Regions from separate parts of the Paenibacillus sp. FW507-14B1B genome, predicted to be linked through region 1. Evidence: riboswitches for the same ligand, from Rfam matches in the RefSeq annotation. Region 1 holds a riboswitch; each other region holds the start of a gene.
What was found. A riboswitch is a leader RNA that binds a small molecule or an ion and turns the genes downstream of it on or off. The one in region 1 is predicted to bind cobalamin.
Positions count from the first base shown of each region.

Region 2: it holds a riboswitch for cobalamin, as region 1 does, so the genes downstream of both, AC3WJJ_RS14350 (FecCD family ABC transporter permease) here and AC3WJJ_RS16475 (ribonucleoside-diphosphate reductase subunit alpha) in region 1, are expected to answer to the same signal.
Region 3: it holds a riboswitch for cobalamin, as region 1 does, so the genes downstream of both, AC3WJJ_RS08075 (anaerobic ribonucleoside triphosphate reductase) here and AC3WJJ_RS16475 (ribonucleoside-diphosphate reductase subunit alpha) in region 1, are expected to answer to the same signal.

Region 1 is NZ_JBYSWS010000003.1:168,470-179,333, forward strand. Features, by position in the region: gene AC3WJJ_RS16470 (MTH1187 family thiamine-binding protein) at 355-660, opposite strand; cobalamin riboswitch at 960-1,188, shown strand; gene AC3WJJ_RS16475 (ribonucleoside-diphosphate reductase subunit alpha) at 1,383-3,716, shown strand; gene AC3WJJ_RS16480 (ribonucleotide-diphosphate reductase subunit beta) at 4,723-5,754, shown strand; gene AC3WJJ_RS16485 (DUF817 domain-containing protein) at 5,826-6,626, opposite strand; gene AC3WJJ_RS16490 (hypothetical protein) at 6,755-7,381, opposite strand; gene AC3WJJ_RS16495 (MDR family MFS transporter) at 7,617-9,032, opposite strand; gene AC3WJJ_RS16500 (MarR family winged helix-turn-helix transcriptional regulator) at 9,149-9,604, opposite strand; gene AC3WJJ_RS16505 (AAA family ATPase) at 9,812-10,549, opposite strand; gene AC3WJJ_RS16510 (P-loop nucleotide/nucleoside kinase family protein) at 10,713-10,864, opposite strand, start outside.
Region 2 is NZ_JBYSWS010000002.1:1,243,364-1,254,227, forward strand. Features, by position in the region: gene AC3WJJ_RS14340 (L-cystine transporter) at 1-168, opposite strand, end outside; gene AC3WJJ_RS14345 (ABC transporter ATP-binding protein) at 422-1,213, opposite strand; gene AC3WJJ_RS14350 (FecCD family ABC transporter permease) at 1,210-2,256, opposite strand; cobalamin riboswitch at 2,527-2,737, opposite strand; gene lplA (lipoate--protein ligase) at 2,984-3,994, shown strand; gene AC3WJJ_RS14360 (metal-dependent hydrolase) at 4,078-4,791, opposite strand; gene AC3WJJ_RS14365 (DMT family transporter) at 5,042-5,944, shown strand; gene AC3WJJ_RS14370 (Cof-type HAD-IIB family hydrolase) at 6,003-6,809, shown strand; gene AC3WJJ_RS14375 (MBL fold metallo-hydrolase) at 6,930-7,703, opposite strand; gene AC3WJJ_RS14380 (hypothetical protein) at 7,827-8,057, opposite strand; gene AC3WJJ_RS14385 (TIR domain-containing protein) at 8,054-9,085, opposite strand; gene AC3WJJ_RS14390 (serpin family protein) at 9,200-10,468, opposite strand; gene AC3WJJ_RS14395 (GNAT family N-acetyltransferase) at 10,694-10,864, shown strand, end outside.
Region 3 is NZ_JBYSWS010000001.1:1,698,672-1,709,535, reverse strand. Features, by position in the region: gene aspS (aspartate--tRNA ligase) at 1-892, shown strand, start outside; gene AC3WJJ_RS08110 (tRNA threonylcarbamoyladenosine dehydratase) at 962-1,717, shown strand; gene AC3WJJ_RS08105 (HelD family protein) at 2,001-4,181, shown strand; gene AC3WJJ_RS08100 (hypothetical protein) at 4,254-4,397, opposite strand; gene AC3WJJ_RS08095 (replication-associated recombination protein A) at 4,617-5,924, shown strand; gene crcB (fluoride efflux transporter CrcB) at 5,962-6,363, shown strand; gene crcB (fluoride efflux transporter CrcB) at 6,360-6,713, shown strand; gene AC3WJJ_RS08080 (PCYCGC motif-containing (lipo)protein) at 6,765-7,310, shown strand; cobalamin riboswitch at 7,370-7,543, shown strand; gene AC3WJJ_RS08075 (anaerobic ribonucleoside triphosphate reductase) at 7,703-9,925, shown strand; gene nrdG (anaerobic ribonucleoside-triphosphate reductase activating protein) at 9,922-10,422, shown strand; gene mnmA (tRNA 2-thiouridine(34) synthase MnmA) at 10,516-10,864, opposite strand, start outside.

The DNA.
Region 1 (10,864 bases):
ACTAGATATCACAATAATAGATACTGCTGTAATGGTTGCTAATTCGATAGAAATGATATTCAGCTCCCTGCCACTTTTTAGACTTAATATGTGTATATTACGTACCACCCACCAGTATTACAGTAATTCATGGCGATGGTATTTTTAATAGGCTTAATATATAAACACACAAAATACCTTTAGGTTATATCCTCCAGTATTAGGTTTTTAAAAGCAGCAAGGAGTGAATGCACCTTAATTATGTCAATTCAACAATAGCAAAATAGCGCAACCCCCATATCAGAGAGCTGCGCTAATTATCCCTTTATAGCTAGGTTACCGAAAAGAGTTGAGCTAAAACATATACTCTCCTTGTTAACCACCCAGCTTGTCTTGAACAGATTGAAGCTTTTGTTTGCTTGATGAAGCTTGATCCCGGCGATCGTCGATTTTGACAGCTGTGGATACACGTTTGGCACCGGATAAGAATGGCGCTTCATGAAGCGCGGCAATAGCCTGCCATACATCGCTCAATTCACCTTCGATAATTGTACTCATTGACGTCAATTCATATGAGATTCTCTCCTGCTTCTGCAGCACCCTCTGCATCTCTGCAACATACATACTTAGGCTTGTTGTAGCCGTTCCAATCGGAATGACAGTTACTTCAGCAATGGCCATGGACGATAACCTCCTAATATAGGCTTTTACATAACATTATTGTACCAGTCTAGGACATCATTTCAAATTCTCATATGAACCGATTCTCGTTCAAATAATGCTCTCAAACGCAATGACTCATAAAGCGTGTATCTCCTTAGAAAAGGTCGTAATTCGTCAAAATGTGCGAAATCTCACCCTCTTTTGGCGGATTGCAGATTGGCGATTTCCCTCCTCATTTGCTATAATTCACCTTGCGTCTATTTTTAAGAAAAGAGTTTACAAGCACAATATATTGGGTTAAATTTAATAAACATCAACCAAATATAGTGTATGCAGGTGTTTGACACTTCATAGAGTTGTCACACTTAATAGGGAAGCATGGTGCAAATCCATCACGGTCCCGCCACTGTAAAGGGTTTTAGATCGCATTTTTTGCGTTTCTGAGATGACTTCGGCTTTAAGCCACTGAAGGCTGCGTTAGACCTTTGGGAAGGCGCCGAACTCTATACCCCAAGTCAGGAGACCTGCCTGTATACAGTAAAGCACCTATCCTACGGGAAATTAGGAAAGTGTTCTCTTACTGCGTCTGTACATATCAGCGAGCCCTAAAACGGCGGCTCAAGCTACTATGCACACTTCACCCACAGCGCATACGAACATTTTCAGCCTTCCTAAGGTTTGGAAAATGTTTTTTTAATGTTCTTTTTCCCATTTCCCCCTAAGAAAGCGAGGATTTACCCATGCCCCAAATCGTAGTTAAACCGAACAACCGTCAATTAGCTTTTGATCCAAATCGCCTCTCTGTATATGCCGATCGGATTTTGAATGAACTAGACATGCTGAATAAGGAGCAACTGCTTCGCGGTGTGAATTCTAAACTCCGTGGCGAACAAGTAACTGGTGAGGAGATCAGCAATGCGTTCACCATGTCGGCACTCGAGCTTGTTACTAAAGAAGAACCGAACTGGAAGTTCGCAGCGGCTCGTTCGCTTTTGACATCCTTATATAAAAAAGCGGCTAACCATCGTCGTTACAAAGCTTATCCGGACGAGCCATACGGTAACCTATATCCTCTCATTACTGAGCTGGTGCAAAAAGGTATCTACCGTGAAGAGCTTCTGGAATGCTATACCAAAGCACAAATTGAAGAACTCGCAGAAACAATTGATTATACCCGTGACTTACTGTTTGACTATATCGGACTGTTGACACTCGCTGAGCGTTATCTTGCTACTGATTTTGATGGTCGTGTGATGGAGCTTCCGCAAGAGCGTTATATGATTATTGCCATGTACCTCATGCACAAAGAGCCTGCAGAGAAACGTATGGATCTTGTTAAAGAAGCATACTGGGCAATGAGTAATATCTATATGACCGCAGCAACGCCAACCATGTCCAACGCCGGCAAGAAGGTAGCAGGTCAGCTGTCCAGCTGCTTCATCGATACCGTGGATGACTCACTTGAAGGCATCTTCGATTCCAACACGGACGTAGCTCGTCTCAGCAAAATGGGTGGCGGCATCGGCGTTTACCTTGGAAAGGTTCGTGCCCGTGGTTCAGACATTCGTGGACACAAGAACACAAGCTCCGGCGTTATCCCTTGGATTCGTCAGCTGAACAACACCGCTGTTAGCGTAGACCAGCTTGGTACACGTAAAGGTGCAATTGCCGTTTATCTGGATGTATTCCATAAAGACATCCTTGCCTTCCTAGATCTGAAGCTGAACAATGGTGACGAGCGTATGAGAGCACATGACGTGTTCCACGGCGTATGTCTACCTGATATGTTCATGGAAGCTGTTGAAGCTCGTGATGAGTGGAGTCTCTTCTGCCCGCACGAAGTGAAGAAAGTAATGGGTTGGAAAGACGAGAACGGTCGTCCGCTCGGTCTAGAAGACTTCTATGACGAGAAACTTGGCGAAGGCAAATTCCGTGAAAAATATGCAGAGGCTGTAGCGAATCCACAGCTTTCCCGTATTACGGTTCAAGCCATCGACATTATGAAACGTATTATGAAATCCCAGCTAGAAACCGGTACACCGTACATGTTCTATCGTGACACGGTTAACCGCGCTAACCCGAACTCCGCACACGGTATGGTTTACTCATCTAACCTGTGTACTGAAATTATGCAGAACCAATCGGCTACCGTTGTGGAACAAGAAGAGCTTGTAACCAAGGATGGACAGACTCGCATCGTCATCTCCAAAGTTCCTGGTGATTTTGTTGTCTGCAACCTGAACTCCATTCACTTGGCTCGTGCAGTTCCAGCGGGTGTGCTCGAACGTCTCGTACCCATTCAGGTGCGTATGCTCGACAATGTTATCGACATCAATAATATCGAAGTACTGCAAGCACAATACACGAACAGCCAATACCGCGCAGTCGGTCTCGGAACCTTCGGTCTGCATCACTTGCTGGCTCTTGAAGGTATTCGCTGGGAATCTGATGAGGCGGTTGCCTATAACGATAGTCTGTATGAAAAAATCAACTACCTGCTCGTTAAATCCAGTATGGAACTGGCCAAAGAAAAAGGTCATTATCCGAAATTCAAAGGTTCTGACTGGGAGAACGGTGAATACTTCACGTTCCGTGGTTACACCGATGGTGAGCATGAAGGCAAATATGTAACAACAGAACAGTGGCGTGAACTGCAGCAAGAAGTGCAGCAGAATGGTGTTCGTAACGCATGGCTCTTCGCGATCGCACCAAACGGATCGACTTCCATCATCGCTGGCTCTACGGCAAGTATTGATCCACTGTACGAACTTCTTTCTTATGAAGAGAAAACAACTTACAAGATTGCTAACCCAGCTCCGGACCTATCCGAAAAGACGATCTGGTATTACAAAACAGCCTTCTTGATCGATCAGAACTGGTCCATCAAAATGGCAGCCGCTCGTCAGCGTCACGTTGACCAAGCGCAAAGCTTCAACCTGTACGTTCGTCCGGACATCAAGGCTTCTGAGTTCCTGGAACTTCACCTTCATGCTTGGAAAGCCGGCTTGAAATCGACTTACTATGTACGTAGCCGTGCGCTTACGATTGAAGAATGTGAGTCATGTGCTAGCTGATTTTTCGATCCCTCCCAAACCCTCCCTTCCAAGGGAGGGCCCCAAGGGCTCTGCCCTCTGGACACCCGGAAATAGAGCTTCGATTAAGGAGTGATTTGGGTTGAGGTACGGCTTGCTGGTGTAAGGAGCGCTTACTCCCCTTCGGGAACGCTCTACTTTAGAGCGAAGATAATGAGTTACACGGGCGTTCTTTAGTGTTACTAACTGCTAGGAACGCTCTCCCTTTGGGATTTGCTCCACGTTTGTGCGTAACTTGTGAGTTACATGGGCGTTCTTTAGAGTTATTAACTGCTAGGAACGCTCTCCCTTCGGGATTTGCTCCACATTTGTGTGTAACTTGTGAGTTACATGGGCGTTCTTTAGAGTTATTAACTGCTAGGAACGCTCTCCCTTCGGGATTTGCTCCACGTTTGTGCGTAACTTGTGAGTTACATGGGCGCTCTTTAGTGTTGCTAACTGCTAGGAACGCTCTCCCTTCGGGATTTGCTCCACGTTTGTGTTTAACTTGTGAGTTAATTTTGCGCTTTTTTACCTCTACTACCTGCTTGGAGCGCTCTCCCTTCGGGAATCGCTGTGAGTTTAGTGCATAACCTGTGAATTAGGCGTTCTTTAGAGTTACTAACTGCTAAGAACGCCCTCCCTTTGGGATTTGCGCTATTTTAGTGCATAACTTGTGAGTTACTCTGTGCTTCTATACCTTTCATACCTGCTCAGAGCGCTCTCCCTACGGGATACGCTGTGGGTTAGTGCATAACCTGTGAGTTGTTTATGTTACTTCGTCCATCCTTCTGCTGTAAGCGGGCGATCCGCAAACCAGCAATTGAATATACTAACTAAATCATTTAAAGACTACATCGGCTAAGGATATCCCATCGGAAGAGTTTACGTCTGCCTTTGTTATCCCTTTGCGACCTCTATGAATACAAATCCCAAGCAAAGGGATAACAACAGCGGCTGTAGAGGGGATTTCCGTCCCAGATATCCGGCCTCCAAGGAGAGATTAAGCATGCAAATGCAAAAAATATTTAATACGGAAGCCCCTAACCAATCCACTCGTATCATCGAAGGTGAATGTTCAGGTATTCTGAACTGGAACGACATCCGTATGCCGCACATGTACAAACTATACAAAGTGCTACTCTTGAACCACTGGATCGCTGATGAGATTCCAATGTCCAAAGATGCATCACAGTTCCCACGCCTTGATCCGGAAGAACAGCGCACATTCAAAATTAACATTTCCTTGCTAGCTGTGCTTGATTCCATGCAGACGATGTTCGTTGGGGATGTAAAACGCTACTTCACCGATTCTTCCCTTGAAGCGATCTCGGCAATCATCGGTCAACAGGAAGTTGTCCACAACCAATCTTACTCCTACGTTCTCTCTTCGATCGTATCGGAGCAAGAACAAAAAGAGATTTTTGAATACTGGAAGCATGATCCGGTTCTTCTAGATCGCAACCGTTTCATCGCAGATATTTATCAGTCTTTCCGTGATAATCCATCACCACAGACTTTCTTCGAATCTATGGTTGCTGACCTGATTCTCGAAGGGATTTTCTTCTACAGCACATTCGCCTTCTTCTACAACCTGGCACGTGACCAGAAGATGATGGCGACAAGCCAGATGATCTCTTACATTCAGCGTGATGAGAATCAACACTGCTACTTCTTCGCTGAAGTGTTCAAGCAGCTACTTGTTGATTTCCCTGAACTGAACTCCAAAGAGAACATGGACTACTTGTACCGCACAATCGACCGTGCTGTTGAGCTCGAAACAAACTGGGCTCACTACACACTCAGCAACGTTCGCGGCATTGACCTGAACGAGCTGTCCGATTACATTAAGTACATTGCGAACCGTCGTCTGAAAATGATGGGCATGGAAAAAGCTTATGAAGGCGTAGATGTAAACTGCATGCCTTGGATTAAGCCTTTCTCCGACGAAGCTTTGAACGCAACCAAGACAGACTTCTTCGAAGCGAAGTCCCGTAACTACGGTAAAGTCGGCGACGACAACGGATTCGACGATCTATAATATAAACACATCAAAAAACCTCCGTATTCTTCCTTTTTGGAAAGGGTACGGAGGTTTTTTGATCTATGAAATTACAATACCGTTCCTTTCGGTGCTTCCTTCCTCCTCCCACCTATCTCCATCTTTAGATGCTTCAGCTGTGCCACAATAATCACACTGATCACAACCAGCAGAAACCATGAGCTTATCTTCCCGATATGTACCAAACTCCATGTTTTCTCCTGTCCCGGATATGTCCAAGCACCCAGAAACGTTGAAATATTCTCTGCAATCCAGATAAAGAATCCGATTAACAAGAAAGACAACGTTAGCGGCATCCGATAGGTGGTACCTTGCACATCAAATTGCACAACCGTTCTGAGAAATACAATAAAGAGCAGTGCAGTCAGCACCCAACGAAAATCCCATATATAGTGATGCGTAAAGAAGTTAGCATAAATAGCAGCACTTATTAATACAGTCAGAATCGGTAATGGCCACCCCGTTATCCGCAGGTTCATCCGGCGCCATGCCTGACAAATATAACTGGCAACGCTCGCATACATGAAGCCGCTATATAGTGGCACTCCCCCAACTTTACTCCAACCTTCCTCCGGATATGACCAAGACCCCATATGCACCTTATACAGCTCCAGCATAAGCCCAATCACATGGAACACGCAGATAACCTTAAGTTCATCCCATGTCTCCAACTTAAAAACTACCATGCCGATCTGAGCGAGCAGGCAGATGATCAGAATCAGGTCATAACGCGCTAGTCCTGGAACTTCTATATATTTGGTCAGCGCAAGTGTAGCGAAGATGATCACTGGAAAAATACACGACAGCGCCTGCTGTATGCCGAACGCCCATAGTTTACGGATGAATGTCATATATACCTCCTACTAACTATCTATTCAGAAGCTCCAAGCGTACCACAATCATAACGGATATTAATGACATCACCGTAACGAGTTTGTAATGAAATAGGGACTAGTATAGGGCCCACTAGAATTTAAAATCAATCTTCAAATCGCAGCGTAAAAATAATAGCCTGCTCAATACGGCTTAACGATTCAGGTGAGAAATCCAAGTTTTGAATTTTTTGATTGCTCGTTGATTGCATTCCCCATAAATGTATAGATTCTTCAGTAGTGAATGTCTTCGGTTCTTGATTTTGAATCACGCCTCGTGCGGTCAAAGCTTGATCCCATGGAGTCGTTAACGTAGAGAGACTTGCGCCCGATTCATTTTGGATGCTAACTTTTATCTTCAAATCATCAGCCTGGCCATCAATAGAAATGGCATCCAAAGACACGATGACTTCTATTTCACCCTCTGTCTTCCCGTCTACCGATTCAAAGAACAAATCCCTTATAGATCCGACTGAACCTACCTTCTTACCCTCCTTCCATAGATCGATGTCCAAGCTTGCATGGGGCCTATCCCCTTCATATCGCAACTTAAAAGCACCAGACATATCACCTAGAAATAACTTGAACTTTGCTCCTTCACCCTTGAATAGATCAACTGGTTTCTGTGTGATTTTTGTAGGTCCATCCTTACTTTTCATGACGGGCCCATCTGATTCTGATTCACATCCCGTTAAAATTAACAATATGATAAACATACAGGCCAAAATACGCATAACACCCCTCCTATTGGAAGACTTTACCGCAAATATAGAGTGTACACCACTCGGGGATTTAGCCGATTTCATACTCATATATAAATATATATCAACTTCATAATCTCAGTAGATACATCAATCATTATTCACAAAAAAGGATGAGCCTGAAAAGGTTCCCCTCTCCATAACTCATCCTTCATATTAAATGTCGACCACCGTATTCAATGATAATGGATTAGCATACTCCCCATTCTTACACAGCTAGATCCACTGCCGTTTTTCCTTTTTTCCGCAATAAAAATGTTAAGGGAACTGCTACAGCCGCAATGCCGGTACCGACCAGGAATACATCGTCGATGCCCATCGTCATCGCAATCGGTTGATTCATAACGCCTTCACCCACATAATGTGATGTTCTTGATACAATCAATGCGCTGAATATGCCGATGGATAAAGACGCCAGTCCCTGACGTGCCCAGTTCGTAATCGACGAAGCATGCCCCGAATATTCACTGGAGACCGCACTCATCGCTGCATTCGTAAGCGGCATGTTACATAGCGCTATGCCGAGGCAACGAACGAGCTGGAGACCTGCGATCGTGTAGATCGAGGTAGCTGCCGTAATATTGCTAAATGCTGCAGAACCTGCCACGATGATCAGGATGCCTGCTAGCACCAATTTGAATGGACCAATACGGTTATAGAACTTACCAATGATCGGTGACGCTGCAGCCATAACAAGCGCCCCTGGCAGCATGATAAGTCCTGTCTCCATCGGTGACAACATAAGTACTGTTTGCAAGTAGAGCGGAACGAGAAGCGTTCCCGTATACATCGAAACGGTCACAATGCAGTTTAAGATCAAGCTATAGCGAAACCGTGGAAAACGGAATACTCTCAGTTGAAGGAGTGGCGTTGCTGTTTTTAACTCCCATACGATAAAGAAGCTAAGTAACAAAACACCTATCGCAAGCAGCGATACCGTCTTCCATGAACCCCATCCCCATTCACTGCCGTGACTAACGGACAACAGAAGGAATGAACTACTGATCACAACAGATAGAAATCCGAGCGTATCAAAAGACTTTTTCTCACTCAATTTGTAGTATGGAATGAATTTAGCCACAATAAAAATAGACAAAATTCCAATGGGGACATTCAGAATAAATATGGACTTGTAGCCAAAATACTGAACCATCCAGCCCCCAAGAGTAGGTCCGATTACAGGCGCCAGCATGGACGCTAGACTCCAGAGTCCCATTGCGTAGGCCTGACGCTCACGATCAAACACTTGATAAATGATCGTCATCGTAATCGGAATGATCATTCCGCCAAATATCCCTTGAATAATTCGGAATGTAATCAGTGATTCAATATTCCATGCGGTAGCACACAGGGCTGAGAATAGAATAAAGCCGATTAGCGAAATAATAAACAACCGTTTATAACTTAGCTGATCGCCCATATAACCAACAACCGGGGCAACAATCCCTGTAGCGAGCAAATAACCTGCCATTAGCCACTGCACCGTGCTAAGTTCTGCACCGAATGTATGCATCACTACGGGAAAGGTGACATTAATGGTTGTGATACTTAATACAGCCAGAAAATTACCGAAGAAGATTGCGCTCATGATGAGCCAAAAAGATGATTGTTTTTGTGTTTTCACAAGCTGCCTCCAAACATAAATCAGATTGTCAATCGATGTGTATAAAACATAGAACCCACCTCAGCGCTCTTTCATGTAGCGAGCTTAAGGTGGGACCCTCATCAACTGGATTCATTTCAAGTAAATAACTTACGACGCAGTAAATTCAGCATAATGTAGAGCATATCAGCTTCATCCTGATCAAGCTGCTTAAAGGATTCCATAATGCTCTCATCGCCTTCACTTCGTGCGCCTTGTACAAGCTCCCGTCCAGCATCCGTATAATGAACATAATGGCTGCGACCATCCCGAGGATTGGGCGTCCGACGAACTAGCCCTCTCTGCTCAAGTGAGTCCACCAAATATGTAATCGTAGCCGCTTTAAGTTCGAGATGCTCTGCAAATTGGAGAGGAAGACATGGCCCCTGCTGATCTATAAAACTCAAAATCGAGTACTGATTCAGGTTCAAATCGTTGTTCCTAAGATATTTGAGAAACGAGACCACACGGTGTTTTGTCATCTTATCTGATAACTCGCGGTACACGTCCATTAACATCTCCACACTCGTATCATGACTGTGTTTCAGAATCATTCACCTCCAAGTTACTATTCAATTTTAATTCAAATATTCAAACTTGTAAATGGAATTTTCATTATTTTTCATTATATTTTCATTATTTATACCATAAGTAGTTCGAATAACTGTACTATAATATGAAATGAATAACATATTTTTTTAATAAAAAAAAGCTTTCACTAATCCGGCATCAGTGAAAGCTTGTATGATTTACACTCTATTCTAATCATCCGCCAGCAACTCTCGCAGCATCATCTCGCGGTTATTGACGAACTCCTTCATAATCATAAAGTGGTCGGTCTCTTCAAGACTACATTCATCAATCCCCTCTTCATGTAGTCTCAAAATCCGGGCATCTGGATAAGCCATCAGAATAGGCGAATGAGTAGAGATAATGAATTGTGAGTTGTCTTGGACAAGATCATGAATCCGGGTCAGCAGCGCCATCTGTCGGAATGGAGACAGCGCCGCTTCAGGCTCATCCATTATATACAACCCATTCCCACTGAACCGGTGTAAAAAGGTAGCAAAGAAAGACTCCCCGTGTGATTGTTGATGCAGTGACTTCCCCCCATAGGATTGATACAGCCCGGGGTGCTCACGCTCCAATGCATCAATCTCAGAGGCCACGTTATAATAACTTTCCGCACGGAAGAAGAATCCGTCTCTTGGCTTACGTACACCTCTTACCGCTCGAATATATCGGTACAGATCCGAGTGTGTCTCTTCCGTAGCAAATGAGAAATTCAGCGTCCCTCCTTCTGGATTAAAACCTAGAGCAGCTGCAATTCCTTCTAACAATGTCGATTTTCCCATCCCATTCTCCCCAACGATATACGTTACCTTCGGATGGAATTTCAGTTCATCAAGCATCGCTACCGCTGGCAAGTTAAATGGATATTGATCAAATGAAGGTATTCGATCTCTAAGCAAAGTTACGGCTCTTAAATAAGCATTCAAGGTGGAAGTATCGATCTTTTCCGCCCTCCTTCTTGCCCGCCTTTTAGCACGGTGGTATTGGTTCTAATCCATTCCAATATAACAGATATCCCATAAGCGAAAAACGGCGGACCCCCTCATACTCTTCAGGAATCCGCCGCTTCTATTATATATTCATCGCTATTTATTTCTCATTCAATAAGAATTGATAAAGATCTTCAACCTTCTCATCCGTTAGTGTTCCACTGTTGTCGAACACCTTAATCGAAGTTTGCGGGATATCCCAGTTGACTTCAGGAACAAAATCCACACGCTTCTTAAAGTCATCCCAATGAT
Region 2 (10,864 bases), on a different contig from region 1:
CGATGATTTCGCAATAACGTCAGAATCTGCTGAAAAGATAAACTGTAAGATCGCGCCAAACAGCACACCAAGACCTAAGCCGGCAAATACCCGCTTCGTAAACGAAAAGTGCTTCTTCTGCATCCAGTACAATATGCCAATAAGCAGAAGAAGAACAAGGACATTCATGACAATCCAGACTGTTTCCACGCCCGATGCCTCCTCTTGTTTAAATGCATTTTGCATAAAATCTAAAGATCGATTTCTAATACAAAATGGTGAAGTAATTGCTACTATTCATTTCCAAACGCAAACCCACTTAAAACATTACCCGTTAAATCCGATCTGTTATCTCTTTTTTATAAAAAGGTATGCTACATGCATACAAAAAAGACGGCTATCTGCCGTCTTAAAATCTCTTATTATGAGGAATAATATACATCTATTCGTTTGGTCTTCCACGATTAGCTGTCAAGAGTACTTGTGGAGCACCATTCTCTGGGTGCATAACAAGAGCAGGATCGACCCTAAAAACTTCACGTATGAAATCCTCTGTCAATACTTCAGACGGCAGCCCTTGCCCAGCAGTCTTTCCATCTCGAAGTACCAGAAGTTGATCACAGAACTGTGCAGCTAAATTCAGATCATGCAGCACGCTAATGACAGTAATGCCCGAGTCTTTACGCCACTCTGCTACCATATTCATAAACTCCAACTGGTACCGTATATCCAGATATGTCGTTGGCTCATCCAGCAGCAGAATTGCAGGCTGCTGAGCCATTACTTTTCCAAGGGCTGCACGCTGACGTTGTCCTCCACTAAGCTGGTCCAATCTTCTCGATTCTAAACGGTCTAGCTCCAGTCTATGAATAATCCGATCCAGCAAAGGACCAGCATCCACTCTCTCTCGTCCTAACCAGTTCTGAAATGGAAAGCGCCCCATCTCCAGGACTTCACGTACTGTAAAATCTGTCGGAGCAAGGCCTTCCTGCTGCAGTACAGCAACCATTTGCGCCAGTTCTTTTCTACTGTAACTAGCCATTTCTCTGTCATGTAGCAGCAATTGACCTGTTGTAGGCATTTCCACCCCAGACAAAAGATGCAGCAGTGTCGATTTACCGCTTCCGTTCGGACCGATAATTCCCCACCACTCTCCTTCACGGACACTCCAGTCGATCTCCGATACTGCATTCAAGCGTTCATATCGCTTGCCTACATTGTGAAGTTTGATCATAGGGCTCCCTCCCTACGCTGCTTTTTATTAAGGTACAGCAAATAACCAAAGAATGGAGCTCCCACAAATGCGGTTACAACCCCAATCGGAATTTCAGTAGGTGCTAGCAAAGTTCTCGCTGCCGTATCCGACCAGACCATGAAGATCGCCCCGCCGAGTGCCGATAGTGGAATAATAATTCGATAATCCGAACCTGTAACGAGCCGAATCATATGAGGTACGACTAGTCCAACAAAACCTATTACTCCGGACACCGACACTGCCGCAGCGGTTAAAAGCGTAGCTACAATAAGAACACTCATCTTCAGGCGATCCACATTAAGCCCCATATGGGCTGCTTGTCTTTCGCCTAGTGATAGCAAATTCAGCATCCGTGCTCGGCTCCACAAAAAGATAAAGCATACAATAAAGTAAGGGAATAGCACCGTTATGTACGACCACCCCCGCATGCTTAAGCTTCCCATGGTCCAGAATAAAATATCCGTTAATGTATCCTTTGACATAACCGTCAAGAATGAAACAGCCGCACCTAGAAACGACTGCATGATCACACCTGATAGTATTAGTCCATGCGTCGGAATTTTTCCATTATCTCTAGCGAGTAACAGTACGATCCATAGCGTAAGAATACCCGTCAGAAAAGCAACCAAGGGCAACGTCCAAGCTCCAGCGAATGCATATTGCAGTCCGTAGAAGATTAGAAACGCAGCTCCGAGTGAGGAACCGGACGATACACCCAGCGTGAATGGATCCGCAAGAGGATTTCTTAGAACACCTTGAAATGCAGCACCAGCAACTGCAAGTGAGGACCCAACCAGCATGCCGAGCAAAATTCGGGGAAGACGTACCTTCATAATAATCTGCTCCGATGCGACCTCCCAGTTCGGTGTGATAGAATCACCAATCCATGGAAGTTTGTGTAGCAGCATCGCACCGATCTCTGTAACGGGTAAATGAACCGCACCAATGCCAAGACTGACCACGAGTGTAAGAACTAAGAGAATAAGCCCTGTCACTGCGTACACCGCAAGTTTTCTACTCATGATGTTATCCGTACTGGATGGATTACTATCACTAATTGTTTCAATCGATTTCTCATCAGTTTCTCTCCTATCCCGTGTATGCAAGCGCCGAAATGACTCGTATCTCTGACAGGCACCCTATAATTCACCATAAAAAACCCCTGATCTCATAGAGAATCAAGGGCTACGTTTCGGAGATAATGAACTTTATGAACTAAAAAATGAGCTTATAATAAAAGTCTACTCGTCCAAAATAGTTCTGCCAAACGTAATCCTTTCCTCGAAGGACCGTCAGATTCATCATGCGAAGCAGGTCTCCTGACTTACAGGTTGAAATGATACCTCCGCCTTCCCGAGCCTTACTAGGTCAGTGGCAATTATGGAGGATATCCCTGATTCACAGTGGCGGGACCGTGCCGGATTTTAACCGGCTTCCCTTTTAACCCAGAAGCAGCCCTGTATTTAGGACTGTCTTTCCAGGACATCGCATGCAATGAGTATTCTTTTTTTGCTTAGCCAAGCATACTTCTCTGTTGACGATTATATGAAATATCTACTCCGCTTACAACCTAGAAATTCACATATGAAGTTAATCATACAGTTTGGCATAGAATTTTAAGCGTTACCGTTCCCCATCATAGCATTTATCACCCATCGCTCACAGAACCTTTGCTCTAGAGTCAAACATTGGTTTACAATAGATTTAAATGTATTACATTAGACAAGAAACCACACGGAGGCGTACATAATGCTGTTTATTGATAACCAGGGAATACATGATCCAGCCATAAATCTGGCCATTGAGGAATACGCATTGAAACATTTACCGATGGACGATAGCTACCTGCTCTTCTACATCAATCAACCATCGATTATTATAGGCAAACATCAGAACACAATTGAAGAAATTAACCAAGAATATGTGCGTGATAACAACATCCAAGTTGTACGACGTTTGTCAGGCGGGGGTGCCGTATATCATGATCTAGGAAACCTAAACTTCAGTTTTATTACCAAAGACGATGGGCAGTCCTTTCACAATTTCTTGAAATTCACACAACCTGTTATCGATTTCCTACAAAAAATGGGTGTCCCTGCAGAGCTTAGCGGACGTAATGACCTTCAAGTTGGGGAGAAAAAGATTTCAGGCAATGCACAATTCTCCACACGAGGAAGAATGTTCAGCCACGGAACACTGATGTTTGATCTCGATTTGGATCACGTACAAGCTTCACTTAATGCGAATCCAGAGAAGTTTAAATCAAAGAGTACAAAATCAGTCCGTAGTCGTGTAGCCAATATCAAGGAACTTCTCGGAGCTGACGGAAACGAGATGACCATTGAACAGTTCCGCGCTGAGCTGCTGCGTTCGATCTTCGGTATGGAACCTGATCAGGTTCCTCAATATGTACTAGAGGAAAAAGACTGGGAGATCATTCACCAAATCTCCAAGGAGCGTTACCAGAACTGGGATTGGAATTATGGCCTATCGCCAGAGAGCAATGTGAAGCATGCAAAGAAATTTCCTGTGGGTATCATAGACATCCGAATGAACATAAAGGATGGGCATATCCAGGAGATCAAAATATATGGTGACTTCTTCGGTGTTGGCGATGTAGCGGATATCGAGAATGCACTTCGCGGCAAACGTTACGAGGAGCGTGAAGTTAGAAGTCTTCTTACTTCCATTAATGTAAAGCATTACTTCGGTAATCTTGAGCTGGATGATCTCATCGGTTTGATCTTCCTGGAAGAATAACCGGAATGACTGGATCATCAGAAAAGCCTTGCTCACAGGGAATGACTCATTCCCTGTGAGCGAGGCTTTCTCATTAATTTCGATTATTTAGAAGCTATGAATACATACCAGAGAAGAACTAGTGTAAGTACGATGCACACATTCTCCACCATATTTCCCCATTTACTTCCGGTGCTCATCAGTTTAAATTTCACTCTGAATTTCAGTGGAGGCAACAGCCGTATTCCACGATTCGTTAGCATATCAGCTGCTAAGTGAAGAGCATAGGATAAACCTCCTGCAACCCATATACTCTCGCCCCAGGCCGAGCCTTCTGTCCCGAAATACAACAACAGCGTCCATCCAGCAACAGCGTATAAAGAGTGTGTCAACCCGCGATGGGATACCAGCGTGGAGATCATTAATACACAACCAGCAATGATATTCCACGGGCTAAATGAATGTCCGAATTGAAGGAGACCAAGGCCAATCATAAACATCACAATATGACGGAGTGTACGCCCTGGTAAAAAGGATACAACAGCAATTAATCCAGCCAAGGCCAAGTTCCACGGCGCATATTCCTGTCCGTAGAAATAAATAAAAATAGCTACCGCAACTAGTGTTAGTTGAAGTACACGTAAGAGGCCTGTGGGAATCGCTGTTCTTACCAATATGGAGTTCGGCTCATCAATATCCGGTAGAAGCGAACTAACGACGGCAACCGCTGCTGCCGGAAGTGTGATAGGAATTCCGGTCAGCCCCATGACCGACAATGTGACGCCGGTACTAATAACCAAATGGGCTCTTCCCATCATGATAATAACTTCCTTTCATTCTCTTGGTGTCCTAGAAGGGAATGTACGTTCGGCATTTTAGTATAACAAAATTCTCCTCTTTATGTCTACCCTTTCCACTAAATAAGCAATTCATCGATAAGATGGAAGTTCCTTACTATATAGGACTCCATTAGTATTGTCGCTTCTCTCATAATGGGATACAATTTGTTCACTTGTCATTTCACCGAAGAATTTACATATTTTTATTGTCTCGAAAGGATGAACAACGTTGAACCGCTCTCGTCTTGCTGATCTCAGCCTACTCCTTGTTGCCATGATGTGGGGCTGTACCTTTTTGATTGTGCAACATGCTGTTCGAGTACTTCCACCGATGGCCTTTAACAGCGTCCGATTTATAGGTGCAGGACTCCTATTAGCCTTCATCACGACTGTATTCTATCGGCGTCAGTGGCGATTGATCACGCGAAGAATGCTGCTGCATAGCTGTCTGCTTGGTCTTTTTTTGTTTATAGGCTATGCTTTTCAGACCGTTGGGTTGCTGTATACAACGACTTCGAACACAGGTTTTATTACAGGTCTATCCGTGGTCATCGTTCCCTTCCTGTCTTATTTCTTGCTTAAACACTCCATATCCCGCTTCACTTGGGTGAGCGCTCTGCTTGCAGCTGCTGGCCTGTATTTACTTACCTTTGCAGGATCAGAGATGAGCTGGAACATAGGAGATATTCTAGTCCTAATCTGTGCCATTGGATTTGCTCTTCATATCGGTTACACCGGTCTTTATGCTTCTAAATACCCTTCGCTGCCATTAGCAGCACTACAGATGACAGTGGTTGGTATTCTGAGCTTGATCGCATCACTCATCATGGAGGATGCGGGAAATCCTGCTACCTTAATGGATAAATTAGTCCAGCCCGAAGTCTTGATCGCCCTTCTCGTATCCATCGGTCCTACAAGTGCATTCGCTTTCTGGATCCAGACCGTTTGTCAGAAATATACTACACCTTCTCGGGTGGCCATTATATATGCAACAGAACCCGTTTTTGCTGCTTTAACTGGTATTCTATTTGCTGGAGAAGTGCTGGGCTTAGCCGGCGGCTTAGGATGTGTGCTTATTTTGGGAGGTATGCTTATGGCCGAATTGAAATCCGCGCCACATCAGGTACAATAGAAGCATAATAAAGATAGAAAAAATAGATATGATAGATAGGACAAAAGGAGAGAAATCCATGACTACCTACAAACTGATTGCGATCGACATCGATGACACACTAATCAACGATGATAAAGAGGTAACGCCCGGCGTTCAGCAAGCACTCGAACAAGCTGTCGCTAAAGATGTTGTTGTCACACTAGCAACAGGTCGTGCTTATACATCTGCTCAAGCGATTGCCCGCCAGACCGGACTTAATGTACCCATTATTACTTATCAAGGTGCCCTCATTAAAAACTTGCTCGACGAGAAGGTTCTATACGAGCGCTACGTTCCTATTGATGGTGCGAAGAAACTGTTTGAGTTCTGCATGGAACATAATCTACATCTTCAAACTTATGTCGGTGATAAAATCTACGCCCAGGAAGAGAATCAAAAGCTGATCGATTATTGTGCACTCAACCGCGCTCCATATTATATCGAGCCTGATTTTATGAAATTGATTGAACAGCCTACACCTAAAATGCTCATTATCGATGATCCTGCATATCTCGATGAACTGATCCCGGTATTCCAAGAGATGCTTGGCGATCAGATGCATATTACAAAGTCCAAACCACATTTCCTGGAGTTCATGCATAAAGAAGGAACGAAGGGCCATGCATTGACATTCCTTGCGAATCACTTCGGCTGTACTTTGGAGGAAACCATTGCTATTGGGGACTCTTGGAACGACCATGAAATGCTCGAGTGTGCAGGACTTGGTATCGCCATGGGTAATGCCATTGAGCCACTCAAAAAGATCGCAGACTACGTCACGCTTGGCAATAATGAAGATGGCGTTAAACATGCTCTTGAGAAATTTGTGTTGAATGCAGAATAACAACTTATATGCATAAAAAATAACCCGATCCCAAACTTAAATGTTTAGGATCGGGTTATTTTTCGCCATACTTTATAATGAGAATTAACGTATCATAGCTGTCCCTGTTCACCAATCAATCTAATGCCCTAGTTTCACATTCATACCCGAAACAGCCAACTTGGTTTGAAGAGGAAGGTCTAGGTCCTTAGTGACATCCACATCATGTGACATATGGGTATAGATCGTACGCTGCGGTTTCACTTCCATCAGTAACTCTGCCGCCTCCTTCATGTCATATACAGAACGAGTAGAGAATTCTGCAGTCTCATGAACAAAACTCGTACCAAGCACGAGTAGATCAAGACCGTGAAGGGGCTTCTTCTCAGCTTCGTTTAGAGCAATTGAATCTGAATTATATGCCCACGCATAACCGTTCTTCTCCAGACGATAGGCATATGAATAGCCATTCTTTCCATGATTGACCTTCCAGCAGGTAATACTCCAGCCACAGAGTGTAATACCGGAATCGGTTTCGATCATCTCCATATGGCCAGATAACCAAGGATACTGCCGCTGTATCTGCTCCAGCACTTCGCGTGGTGCATACAGATAGCCTTTACATCCAAGCCATCTATTAGCGTCAGCCCATTCCGGCAAGCCGCCAATATGATCGAAATGCGCATGGGTAATTAGCATATGCTGAACTTGCCGCATCCCGTGCTCCTCCATCATATGACGCCAGTCGGGGCCACAGTCGATCACGAATAAATCCTGTCCATCCTTCACCATCGCCGAGGAACGCAGACGTCTATTCTTCCCTGTAGTACGTGCCTCGCTGCATACCTTACAATCGCAATATACTCGCGGAACCCCCATGGCATCTCCTGTGCCTAAAAAAGTTAAAGTATCCATGCTGTTCTCTAGTCTCCTTATCCCAAGTGAAGCGGTATATCTCCAAAAAAACCGCCCGGCAACCTGCCAAGCGGCTATCTTTCATTATATATTACGCCGGATATCCGGCTCCTTAATAACCAATTAAGCGAATGATGGCTTCTTGTCATCAACGACACCGCTAATGACTTTCACATACTTCTTGTCCGTACCTTCCACGGAAGGTCCGATATAAATACTTGGTTTCGTCTGACGCTTTACAGAACGCTCACGCGGCTTCAAAGCCCCCGCCATCGGAATACTTCCTCGAACCACCCAATGACCGTTCTGGGATCCAGCATTACCAATATTCTTCCTTTTCTCATTCCTGCTCATATTGAATCCCCTCCAACTAAGTGTCTGATGGTACGAAGCAGTTCACGATTATGCTCAACAACCTCACCAAGCTCTTCATCTAACAGGGTTTGATGTCCCGTAAAATGAACCGATAACACATGGTTTACACCTAAAGGATAGCAGAACACATACACCTGTGCAACTTCCTCTTCATGATAAAATGCCCATTTTCCACTGTTATAGACGTCTATCACGTAAATTGATTGCTGCGTGCCACTATTGCTCTCATTTCCTTGAAATGGAAAGAAACGTCCTCTTCCTACATTACCCCCAATCTGAGCGATTCCATCATTCCCAGATTTCTTCCAAAATGCGGCCCCCGTTACCCGAAAGTCTCCTCGTGTAGGTGGTAGCAACGAGTTACGCACAGCTTCGCTTAAAGCATGGTATTTCTCAGACTGATCTGTAACGTTCACATTACGATTATATTCCCAGAAAAAGTGAAGTACACTCTGCTTACGCTTCAGTTCCGCTTCCTTCTGCTCTATGATTTCCGCAGGATTATCATAAAATAATTCCGTTTCAATAGCGTTCATAATATGCCCGCAAGCGACATCGACCGCTGACTTATAGTCCTCATCCGTACGTAGCTCATATTCCAAAAGTGTAAGTCCTTGAAGATCTGACAAAAGATGATAATCCTTTATCGTCACATCCTGAATCTGTTGATCGTCAGGCTCCACATGATCGGGGACGATACAGAATACCCTTCGCCTTCCCAGTCTTCCCCAGAACAGGCCCATCTCGAATAATGTATTATCCCTCGTAACAAATACATGCTTCCCACGAATTAAAGCCACGTCGTCGGGCGAAAATACGAACACACCAAAATCGCTATGTTCAAGCTGTCGCTCCAGCGCTTCCATCGTATAGCTGTTCGCTCCAAATGTTCCGCCATACCACGGTGTTACCTGAGCTGTTCTCTTCAGCTGTTCGTGAATAGCACGAGCATACTTGATGGCTTCTCTAGATGATCCAATGAATAAATTCGGCTTCGTAATGGATATAGGCACATCATATACTCCCCTTGTTGTTCAATTTACAAATTATTAGAGGTTATTATTCGACCATTATAACAAAGTTACCTAATTTATGGGAAACATTTGATCATGTATTATATGCTACGGATTCATAATCGACCCCATGAATAGAAACGCTCCAGTATCCCGATCTTCAATCGCGAAGAAAAACGGACGATCCACCGTCATCACAACAGGCTTTGTAGGCTCTGGCGCACCAGTCGGCATTGCAATCGATGTTACCGCAGCCGCTTCTGTGCCCTCCTCATTTACATCCACTACCACTTTATGCCCGATACTTCGGATATATAATGGGGTTTCAGCCATGGCGCTGAAATCAGCCTTTTCCTGAAGAAAAGCATTCTTCATCCCGGCATTCTTCAAGATATCGATCAATTTGTCCGACAATTTATCGGATAGCTCGGCTTTGAATCTAGGTAGCTCCAGCTTGATCGTTTCGAACTCATAGTCGCTCCTCCATACGGAAGGGTCCTGCCACAGTTGTTTATGAAGCTCCTCTAGGGAGGAATCCTTGCTTGGAACAACAACCAGCATATGCATTCGTCCATCCCCATAAGGAAGACGTACCGCTTGCCACGTATCGCTTTCCTTGTATCCAAATCCCTGTTCCTGTTTCATCATAGGAACCTTCTTCACCGTGCCATCTGCTAACGTAAAATCTCTATCTTCCGTTAATTTGGGGTTGAATTCATCCATCCAACCTCCGTTGAAATAGACGGCATTGATGAGAATCGCCTTTGCATCCTGTGGTTTACTGTATACTTCCTTAATCATGCCATTGGTCTTCTCGCTCACCCAGTTATTCATGATTTTAACAGATTCTTGCTTACCTAGATCCGCGGCTTTAACCTCTGCTCCATATCCATCTTTGACCGTATTCAGATAAGATTCTTTCATGACAAAATCATTCTGAATCCACACAGAGTTAGCAATATTAAGCGTGACCCCACCTCCGTGCTCTAAAATGGACCGAAGCTGACTGTTCGCTGCATTCACCTGTTTAAGCCCCATGTCATTCCATCCAAGCACCGTTTGCATTTGCTGTGCCGTTTCCCCTGCACTTCCGTTATAAGCCAAGGCCAGTCCCGTAGATAAACTGTACGGAGATATAAGAACATTCTCTCCCGTCTCCAGCTTAGATAATGCTTGGTGAATACGAAGACCAAATGCATTCTCTGCTTCTACAATTTTGGGGTCGAGCTTACCAAGAATCGCTTTCCTCTCCTTCGGATCTAGTGCTTGCTCATCTGTCTTCTTTTGTTCTTGCTGTTTATCCGTTAATCCATGACTTCCACAGGCCGTAGCAACGAGTGTCAAACCCAAGACAACGATCATCCACTTCTTATTCATGAAATTACTTCTCCTCTCCTACTCACACCATAATCTGTAATTATAGCTATCTTATTGATAAACGTTATACATTTTAAGGAAGTTGCCTCTTACCTGAAATTTTTTCCACTAGATATAAATTTCTTCATACTTAGCACCTCTTTAAAGGGATGCTCCATCCGAATGAAGAAGTTAAGAAACAATCATATTTATCATTTGATTATATAAGGGGCGTTTTCAAACATCATGAAACAACTAATGTTAAACGGGAATCGGATATCTTTGCGGACACGTACGGTGGATGATTTCCCCATACTCTATGATCTGATTTACGGATGCGAGCAGCCGGAATGGAAAAAGTATGATGCTCCTTACTTCCCATTGGAGTCCAGAACATACGCTCAATTCGTAGAACGT
Region 3 (10,864 bases), on a different contig from region 1:
GATCGAAATGAATGATATCGTTGCTACAAGTGGTGTAAAAGTATTTGCTTCCGTTATCGAAAAAGGTGGCGAAGTGAAGTGTCTTAACGCTAAAGGCTGCGGTACTTGGACACGTAAAGAGATTGACGATCTTGGACCATATGCTGCTCGTTATGGAGCGAAAGGTCTTGCTTGGATTCAAGTAAAAGAAGGAGAATTCAAAGGACCTATCGTGAAATTCTTTACGGAGCAGGAGATTGAAGCGATTAAAGAGCGTACAGGAGCAGAAGAGGGAGACTTGCTGTTATTCTCTGCAGATAACAAAAAAGTTGTTGCTGATGTGCTTGGTGCACTCCGTCTTAAAATCGGTCGTCAGCTCGGTCTGATTGATGATAATGAATTCAAATTCGCTTGGGTACTAGACTTCCCACTCTTAAGTTATGATGAAGAGCAGAAGCGCTATGTGGCAGAGCACCATCCGTTCACTCGTCCAAATGACGAAGATCTGGAATTGCTCGATACAGATCCACTTGCGGTTCGTGCACAAGCTTATGATATCGTATTGAATGGTTATGAAGTGGGCGGCGGCTCCATGCGTATTTATAAGCGTGACATTCAAGAAAAAATGTTCGCAGCACTCGGCCTATCCCCTGAGACAGCTAACGAGAAATTCGGTTACTTGTTGGACGCATTTGAATACGGTACACCACCACATGGTGGTATTGCATTCGGACTTGACCGTCTCATTATGCTTCTTGCAGGACGCACTAACTTACGTGAGACGATTGCATTCCCGAAAACGGCAAGTGCTACAGACCTTCTGATGGATTCTCCTTCTATGGTAGACGGAGGACAGCTTGAGCAGCTTCATATCAAGGTAGCGAAAAAGCCAGTTGAAGAAAAGAAGTCATAAATATCAGATCAATACTTGGGGGGAACGGCTGTAATTCAGCCGTTTCTTGCCTGTTAGGAGGTATTTAAAATGCTGCATCAATTTTCTCGTACGGAACTAGCGATCGGGCCTGAGGGGCTCGAGGTTATGAAGAATAGCACGGTAGCCGTACTAGGCATAGGCGGAGTTGGATCGATGGCGGTTGAGGCTCTTGCTCGTACTGGGGTTGGCCGTATTATCCTAATCGACAAAGATGTTGTAGATATTACGAACATTAATCGCCAGATTCATGCATTGACAACAACAGTGGGTCAGAAAAAGGCAGATTTGATGGTTGAGCGTGTGAAGCTGATCAATCCGGAGTGTGAGGCAATCGCCCTTAACATGTTCTATACGGATGAGACGTATGAAGAATTGTTCAAATACGATCTGGATTACGTACTTGATGCTTCAGACACCATCATCTATAAGGTGCATCTCATTAAGGAATGTCTGAAACGTGGCATTCCGATGATCTCAAGCATGGGTGCTGCGAATAAGATGGACCCTACCAAGTTCCAGGTAGCAGATATATCGAAGACCTCGATGGATCCTATTGCACGAGTTGTTCGTACGAAACTTCGTAAGGAAGGCATCAAGAAAGGGGTTAAGGTTGTATTCTCAACAGAAGAACCGATGAAACCCCGTCAGGATGTTACCGACAAGATCGTTCCTGAGAATGCACCTGAAATTCGAAAGGCTAAGCAACCGCCAGCAAGTAATGCGTTTGTGCCGCCGGTAGCAGGCCTGATTATGGTTAGTGTTACAGTGAAAGAATTACTCGAAAGAGCGGGGCTTTCATCTTAGCAGATGGTCTATAATTTAAAAGATTTAAGAAACTAGAGCAGAAGATGTACAGTGTCATTGCTCTGAGTTCTGAGGTTTACATGTGAAGACGCAGCGTTCGTGGTAGACGGACCTGCGTCTTTCTGTCCCCCAAGGGGGATACACTAGAAACAGATGACGCTGGTTCAGGAATGATCCCGCTGAGGAGTGTCAGTAGTATATTGCGGCAAGGTGTGTTACAATTGGTATCCTTTTTGTGTCAATCCACAAAATAGAAAAAATAATTCTTAGGAGGTAACTGAATTTGACGGACTCTTTTCAAAGTGCCTATCAAGAAGAGAAACAGAGATTAGAAGAAGCGATTACAGAGATTAATAAGCAGCTTAAGCGACTGCAGGATATCCCAGTTTATACCGGGCATGACTTTACAGAGCAAGTACTCGAAGCAGGTCGAGAGGAAAGACGACAAGCATTGAGAAAGGGCCAGCCAGAGCCTTATTTCGGACGACTGGATTTTCAAGAGAGTGGAAAATCAGAGGCAACACCTCTGTATATCGGGAAAGTAGGTTTTGATCGGGAAGAAGCAGGTGAACTTCCTATGGTAATTGATTGGAGGGCACCTGTTGCCAGCCTGTTTTACTCTTTTACGGGAGGAAATGATGCTGCCTCTTACGACTCTCCAGATGGAATAATTGAAGGATTAGTGTATTTAAAACGAAATGTGGTCATCCGTAAGCAGATCCTAGAGCGCGTATCCGACACATATAACCGTGAAGGTGGAGGCCTTGCTGTATCGGATGAGTTTCTGGTATACCGACTTGGGGAGAACAAGGATAATAGGCTTCGGGATATCGTATCAACGATTCAAGCAGAGCAGGATAAGATAATCCGTGCGGCCAAGAATACAGCCTTGATCATCCAGGGGGTTGCGGGAAGCGGAAAGACAACTGTCGCATTGCATCGACTCGCTTATCTATTGTATCAATACAAAGAGCAGGTATCTGCGGAAAAAATGATCATTTTCGCGCCGAACCATATGTTCCTGGATTACATATCGGATGTGCTTCCTGAGCTTGGTGTTGGGGATATTCAGCAGCGCACATTTGGAGATTGGGCATCTGAACTGCTGGAAATTACTATGACGAACAGTGATACGTCTGAAACCTTGTCTTACTGGTTCGAGACACCCACTGGCAAGGGAACTCCGGATATCAATGATGATGTACGTGGACGTTACAAGGGATCATTAAGATTGATGACATTGATTCAGCGCTGTGTTCAATCGATTGAATCAAATGCTTTACCCGAAGGAGATTTCTCCCCATGGGATGGCGCTGTTCTCAAGCGTGAAACGATTGAAGAATGGTTCAACGAAGAATATAAACCATATCCGCTAGCCAAACGGAAAGAGCGTGTGCTCGCCAGACTGCATCGGTGGGTGGAGATGGAACTTAAGAAAACACCTTCACATCTGCTTAAAGAGCGAAAGAAAAAAGCTTCTCAGCGTGAGAAATCTTATGCAGGAAAATGGCCGAAATTTGAGCCATTGGTGTTATATAAGCAGCTGTTTGGTGCTTCGAAAACAACTGGACTATGGCCTCAGGAGCTTGAATCCGAGATTCCTACAGAAGTGTTGAAGCTGACACGTAAAGACCTGAAGAATAACATTGTCAGGGAAGAGGATCTTACACCCCTGCTGTATTTTCACTGCTTAATGAATGAAATTACAGGTGAGCAGCGGTTTGACCATATCGTTATTGATGAGGCGCAGGATTTCTCTCCATTCCAGGTGGCGCTCCTTGATAAGTTCGTAAGAGGACATTCTTTTACGATTTTAGGAGACTTATCTCAAGGGATTCATGCATACCGAGGGGTTCATGCTTGGGAAGAGATGAGCTCACTGTTTGATGAAGAGCACAGAGCATATTTCGCACTGACACGAAGTTACCGTTCAACAATGGAAATTATCGAGTTTGCAAATGGAATACTTGAAAGAGGAGTTGGCAGTGACCTCCTCGCTGTACCTGTATTTCGTAGTGGAGACGCAGTCCGTCTAATCCCTTATACAGGAGTGGATAGTCGGGTGCAGGATCTTAGGCTGTCATTGCGTCATCTGATTTCGAAGGGTAATTATCGGACGGTTTCAATCTTGACTCGTACGCTTCGTGAAGCGGAGGAGCTGCATCGTATATTGTCTGAGGAGTGGCCAGACCTTCATCTGATTGATGGAAGCAAGCAGACATATCAGGGCGGCCTGTCTGTGCTACCCGTATATCTCTCCAAAGGACTTGAGTTTGATGCTGTAATTGTAGCGGATGCAGACCGTGAGCACTATGCAGAAAAGGCTTGGGATGCCAAGATTATGTATGTTGGATGTACGCGTGCACTTCATGAACTGTGGTTACTGCATGGAGAACAGCTTCCATCTTATATTGTCCCTGAACAGCCAGAAATTGCAGCACAGGGATGGCCAGAAGGCGTTTAAGTTGAAAAAATCAATTGAGTGAGCAGCTAACAAAAGAACTTGATTTAGCTGCTTTACGAGGGGGCCGGTGGTTTAGACAACCACCGGTTCTTTGTATTGAGTTAGACCCAATTGTTGATAAGACTGGCCTAAATTATCTATAAATCGGTAAAGTGTAACGGCAATGAGTATGATTAGTGCAATGAGGACGATGATCCTCAGTGATCGTCTTTTCATTTCTCTATTCCCTCTTTTGTCATATATTTGGGTACATTATAGGCTAGATTGTGTGCAGGTAAGTTTGTCCCTAAACGAGTGATCATCCAGAAAAGTTTGGGATTTATTAGAATTTAGGCTTTGCTTACAGTGGCGATGTGATTACCAGATTGTGATATGATAAGTAACAGAATCAAGATCATAGTTTTCAATGATGATTATAGGCAAGGATGTGTAATGATGGATTTATTCTCTCTCGGTCGTGAAGAGGATCGCGATTCCCGGCTGCTGGCTGATCGGATGCGTCCCTCAAACCTCGATGAATATATTGGACAAGAACATATAGTAGGACCAGGTAAACTGCTTCGGCGCGCAATAGAAGCGGATCAGGTATCATCCATTTTACTTTATGGTCCGCCGGGCTGTGGTAAGACAACGCTAGCTCACATCATTTCGAAGCATACGCAAGGCGAGTTTGTTCGACTTAATGCGGTAGAGGCAACAGTGAAAGAGGTACGTGAGGTCATTGAACAAGCTCAGAGCAACAAGTCCTTGTACGGTACCAAAACCATTCTGTTTCTAGATGAGGTACATCGGTTCAACAGTTCCCGACAAGATGCGTTGCTACCTGCAGTTGAGAAAGGGACTATCATTTTTATCGGTGCCACAACCGAGAATCCGTTTCATTATGTGAACGGGGCTCTCATGAGCCGCTCGACTTTGTTCCAGCTGGAGCCGCTAACAAGAGAACACTCCCTTATTGCTATGAGGCGTGCGCTTCAGGACAAGGCTAGAGGACTTGGGTTTATGCAGCTGCAGGTTGACGAGAATGCACTTGAGCACATTGCTTCGATGGCGAACGGTGATATTCGAAGGGCATTAAATGCACTCGAATTGGCAGCAATGACAACACCTCCAACTAAGGAAGGAACGGTCCATATTACGCTCGAAGTGGCCGAGGAATCCATTCGGCGTCCAACGGTTCGAGCCGATGAGTCAACGCAGTACGACGTATTATCTGCTTTCCATAAAAGTATACGTGGTTCTAGTGATGCAGCACTTTTCTGGTTTTTGTATGCAGTAGAGAAGCTGGGCATGGACCCGATGGTGTTCATTCGACGGTTGATTGCCGCCAGTAGTGAGGATATCGGTCTAGCCAATCCACAGGCGATGGTACAAGCTGTCAGTGCATTAGATGCTTACCGTCATAACGGCTGGCCTGAAGCGAAGTTGAACATTGCGCAGGCGATTCTTTTTGCAGTAGAGAGCCCGAAATCAAATGCGGTATATACGGCTATTTCGCGCGCCACTTCTGCAATTGAAGATCTTAAATCAGCAGAGGTACCTCTTCACTTGCGGGATACCCATTATCAAGGAGCCGCGAAGCTCGGACATGCAGGATACAAGTACCCTCATGATTTCCCTGGGCATTATGTGAAGCAGGATTATTTGCCTAAAGAGCTGGCACGTCGTGTATTTTACCAAGCGACCGAGCAGGGCAACGAGGCTAAGATTTCGCACAATCAGCGTTTGCGTAAGGATGATTAACAGGGGATTCATGTAATCGTATTGGAAGGGATTTCGTATGAACAAAAACTTGCTTTTCGTAGGTGCGGGAGGATTTGCCGGGACATTATGTCGTTATGGTCTGGGTGAAATAGTTCCACTGCCAGCCAGCGGATTCCCGGCTGCTATCCTACTTATTAATCTGATGGGGTGTTTGTTTCTGGGTTGGTTCTTAACCTATGGCTTACGTTCCACCCGGATTTCTGCTGAGATTCGGTTGCTAATAGGCACGGGCTTTACAGGAGCTTTCACAACATTTTCTACATTTACGGTGGATACTGTAAGGTTGTCTAGTCAGGGCCATATGCTCGTAGCTGCGCTCTATGTGATGCTTAGTGTCATCGGCGGACTACTCATGTCTCTGATCGGTGTTTGGTTGGGACGAACGATGGGATCAGCACGAGAAGGTGAGACGACATGATCTTATGGATTGGGTTAGGCGGTGTCCTTGGGGCAATTGCTCGTTATAGCGTTGGCATCTGGATTGGAAAAAGAGCAGGAGGTTCTTTTCCATGGGCCACCATGCTTGTAAACGTGGTAGGTTCTTTCATTCTTGGGATACTCGCCGGCTCTGCTGAGCGGATTCCTGAAGTGATGTATAGCATTTTAGGAATAGGGTTCTGCGGTGCCTTTACTACCTTTTCAACATTTGGTTATGAGGCAATCTCCTTGGCAGGAAACAAACGTTACACAGAAACCTTATTATATGTTTTTATATCGTTAATCCTTGGACTTGCAGGAGCATGGGCGGGACTAGCGATAACAACATAAAGCATGAGAGTACTCTACTAAATTATTTGTTTTATATTTCATTTGGGGAGGATGAAGAGTTTGCGTAAACAAAAATTTGTGATTCTGATGCTATCTGCTGGTCTACTTCTGAGTGGATGTGGTGCTGGTAAAACTGAAGGTAAAGGCGAGGCAAATTCCAAAACAGGGACAGAAGCTACTCATGAGCATGCGGGACAGACGACTCTTGCCAACGGGGATATTCAGGAGATGACAGCATCTGCTAAAGATCTGCCAACTTTTTTGAATGGAAAAAGTGACGAACTCCGGACAATTTATGCGCTCGCTGCTCAGGTGAAAGATGTACTCCCATGGATTCCATGTTATTGCGGATGTGGAGAAAGCGCTGGGCATGATAGCAACTTGAATTGCTTTATTGATGAGGTTAAAGAAGATGGCAGCATTGTGTGGGATGATCATGGTACACGTTGCGGCGTTTGTCTTGAGATCGCTGTTGAATCTGCCAAAATGAAGAGTGAAGGAAAAAGCCTAACTGAAATCCGTAATGCTATTGATGAGAAGTACAAGACGGGCTATGCAAAGCCTACGCCAACGCCTATGCCGACAGAAGTTAACTAGGCACTGTGATTATTGTTACAGTTAATCACCTATATATTGTTATATCTTTTGATATGACAACTACATATAGTGATTAATGGTGATCGGATACGTTCCGATCTTAAAAGGGAATCCGGTGAGAATCCGGAGCGGTCCCGCCACTGTAACAGGTACTCGCGAAAGAATAGTACGAGCCTGAACATCTCTTTCCAAATGTACTGAAGCCAGATACCTGCCATTATGACAACACTGTATTGCCTACGGTTGATAGGAGGGTGTTTCAGGTAGGAATAGGTATCTTGGTCTGTCTTGATTTATATACCGGATTCTTGGATGAAGCATGTCTACCGTAAACCTAAGCGGCAGCATGCTTCTTTTTATTTGTGCTTTAGTAGTAGGAGGAGAGAATAACCATGAAAGTTATTAAAAGAGATGGAACACAGGTTGATTTTGATGTTAAACGAATTATGAGAGCGGTAGACAAAGCATTTGAGGCCGTAGAAGGAATAACTAAAGAGGATGCCTCATCTCGGATTGCTAAGATGGTTGAAGACGAGACAAGCAGCGTGAATCAAATATCGGTTGAAGCCATACAGGATCTCGTTATTCAGTATTTAAAGAAGATCGGACACGAGAATACGGCTAAAGCGTATAAGGAATACCGTGAGGCACGCGATCTGGAACGTATGAAGCGTGGAGAGCTGTACAAGATCAGCAATGATGTTATCGGTGTAAAGGACATGGATTTGCTCCGGGAAAATGCGAATCTGAACGGGGAATCTTTCAGCGGGAAAATGAGCCGGATCGGTTCGGAATATGCTAAGTGGATGGCAAGTTCGTTCATGTTACCACCCGATCTAAAAGAAGCGTTAAAAAACGGATATGTGTACGTCCATGACCTGGATCAATATGCTTTAGGAACAACGAACTGTATCTTTATTCCGTTTGATCGATTGCTCGCGAATGGATTTAATACCGGAAATGGTTCAGTGCGTTCACCACAGAGTATTATGACCGCTATGGCTCTTGTTGCAATCATATTCCAATCCCAGCAGAACAGCCAATTTGGCGGAGTATCGGGCAATAAGATCGATTGGGATTTAGCACCGTATGTAGGGAAGTCCTTCCGTAAGCATTTTCGGAAAGGGCTGAACTATCTAGGTGAAGGAGAGTTGAATTCAGGGTCGGATCTCTTGGATGAAGAACTCATAATGGATAATATTTTACTGCAAAAACAATTCCCGCGTACTTATTCATTCGCCTACGAGGAGACGGTGAACGAAACGAAGCAAGCGGCGGAATCTCTCATTCATAATCTGAATACGATGAGCAGCCGGGCCGGTGGCCAGATTCCTTTCACTTCATTAAATTATGGAATGTGCACTTCTACGGAAGGACGGCTGGTGTCGCATGCGCTGCTTGAAGCGACGATGAAGGGACTTGGTCGAGGGGAAACTCCGATTTTTCCACAACATATTTTCCAGTGCAAGCAAGGAATTAACCAGTCAGAAGGGGACCCCAATTACGATCTGTTCTTAAAAGCAATAGAATGCTCCAGTCGTCGTTTATACCCGAACTTTGTCAATGTGGATGCGACTTTCAATCTGCCCTATTACCGTCCGGAGGACCCGGATACCATCATTGCAACGATGGGTTGCCGGACACGTACCATCTCTGATCGGTTTGGTAGGAATCGTCTTAGTGGAAAAGGGAATCTATCCTTCAATACGATTAACTTGGTACGTCTAGGAATTGATCATGGCATAGCTTTGGGTAAACGTGAGGAAGCGGATTTGGATGGATTTTTTCAAAGCCTGGAGCACTATATGAGAATCGCTGTTGAAGGATTAATTCATCGCTATAAGATTCAAGCCAAGCAGCCGGCAAAGGCCTCTGATTTTATGATGCGTGAAGGTGTGTGGGAAGGTGGAGAGAAATTAGCTCCTGAAGACAAGGTAGCTGATCTCTTGAAGCACGGTTCGCTCGCACTTGGCTTTATTGGACTTGCGGAAAGTTTGAAAGCTTTGACAGGATATCATCACGGCGAGGATGAGAAGGTAAGAGAGCTCGGGCTTGATGTGATCAAGTGTATGCGTGTCTATTGTGATGAAATGAGTGAGAAATACAATCTGAACATCACGCTGTTCGCCACACCAGCAGAGGGCTTATCCGGAAAATTTACAAAGATGGACCGAAGCACTTATGGCCAGATTCCTGGTGTAACCGACCGGGAGTATTATACAAATTCATTCCATATCCCGGTATATTATCCTGTAGCGGCTTTTCAGAAGATCGAGTGGGAAGCACCATTTCACAAGCTATGTAATGCAGGTGCTATATCCTATGTGGAACTGGATGGAAATGCCCGGCAAAATACAGCGGCTTTCAAAAGCATTGTACAGTTCGCACTTAAGCAAGACATCGGTTACTTCTCGGTCAATCACCCACTGGACCGTTGTCCTGTCTGTGATTATGAGGGGATTATCGGATCCACATGTCCGGAATGTGGTGTGGGTGAGGACAAGGTGCTGTTCCACCGTCTACGCAGGGTAACGGGATACTTAACGGGTAACTATACGGAACGTTTCAATTCAGCTAAACAGGCTGAAGTTGAAGATCGGGTTAAGCACCAATGAACATCTGTGGCTATATTCCGGAAAGTATAAATGAGGGCAAAGGTGTACGTGCTGTTCTGTTCATCAGCGGCTGCCGCCATGCTTGTCCTGGGTGCTTCAATCAGGAATCCTGGGATTTTGAAGCGGGTGAGCCTTTTACTGAAGAGTTGAAGTCACGGATTTTGAAGGAGATTGCCACTAATCCCCTACTTGACGGAATTACACTCTGTGGAGGTGATCCGTTCTTCTCGGCGGAAGAATGTGCTGACTTTTTGTCAGACTTCAAGAGAAAATGTCCAGATAAAGACGTATGGGCTTACACTGGCTTTACATTCGAAGCTGTAATGAAGCAACCGATGCTTAAAAACTTAGCTTTAATGTGTGATGTCATCGTTGACGGCAAGTTTTATGAACGAGAGAAAGATACTTCCCTACCTTTCCGAGGAAGTCGGAATCAGCGATTAGTCGATGTCTCGCGAAGTGTAGATAAAGGGCAAGTAGTCGAAATGAATTTATAATAGATCGATAACCCAAAAAGGCATGTCCCTCAGGTTCACATGAATCTGCCAGGGACATGCCTTTTTGGTTCTTGGGTAAACCGTAATTTTTACTTAGTACGGTACTTTCTCAGCGTATTCTATGGTCCCGCCGCCTAGACACTCTTCGCCTTGGTAGAACACAACGGCTTGTCCAGGTGTAATGGCTTTTTGAGGCTTGTCAAACGCTATGTGAACAGTACCGTCTTCTCTTGGCGTTACCGTCACTTGTTGATCCGGCTGACGATAGCGGAATTTTGCGGAGCAGGTAAAGGAATCTTTGGGCATAGCTTCCTCACCTGCAATCCAATTGATGCCGGAGGCGATCAAGCCAGTGGAATACAAGCTAGGATGATCTCCTTGGACTACATAGAGCACATTCTTTTCCAAATCTTTGTCAGCGACAAACCAAGGCTCACCAGAT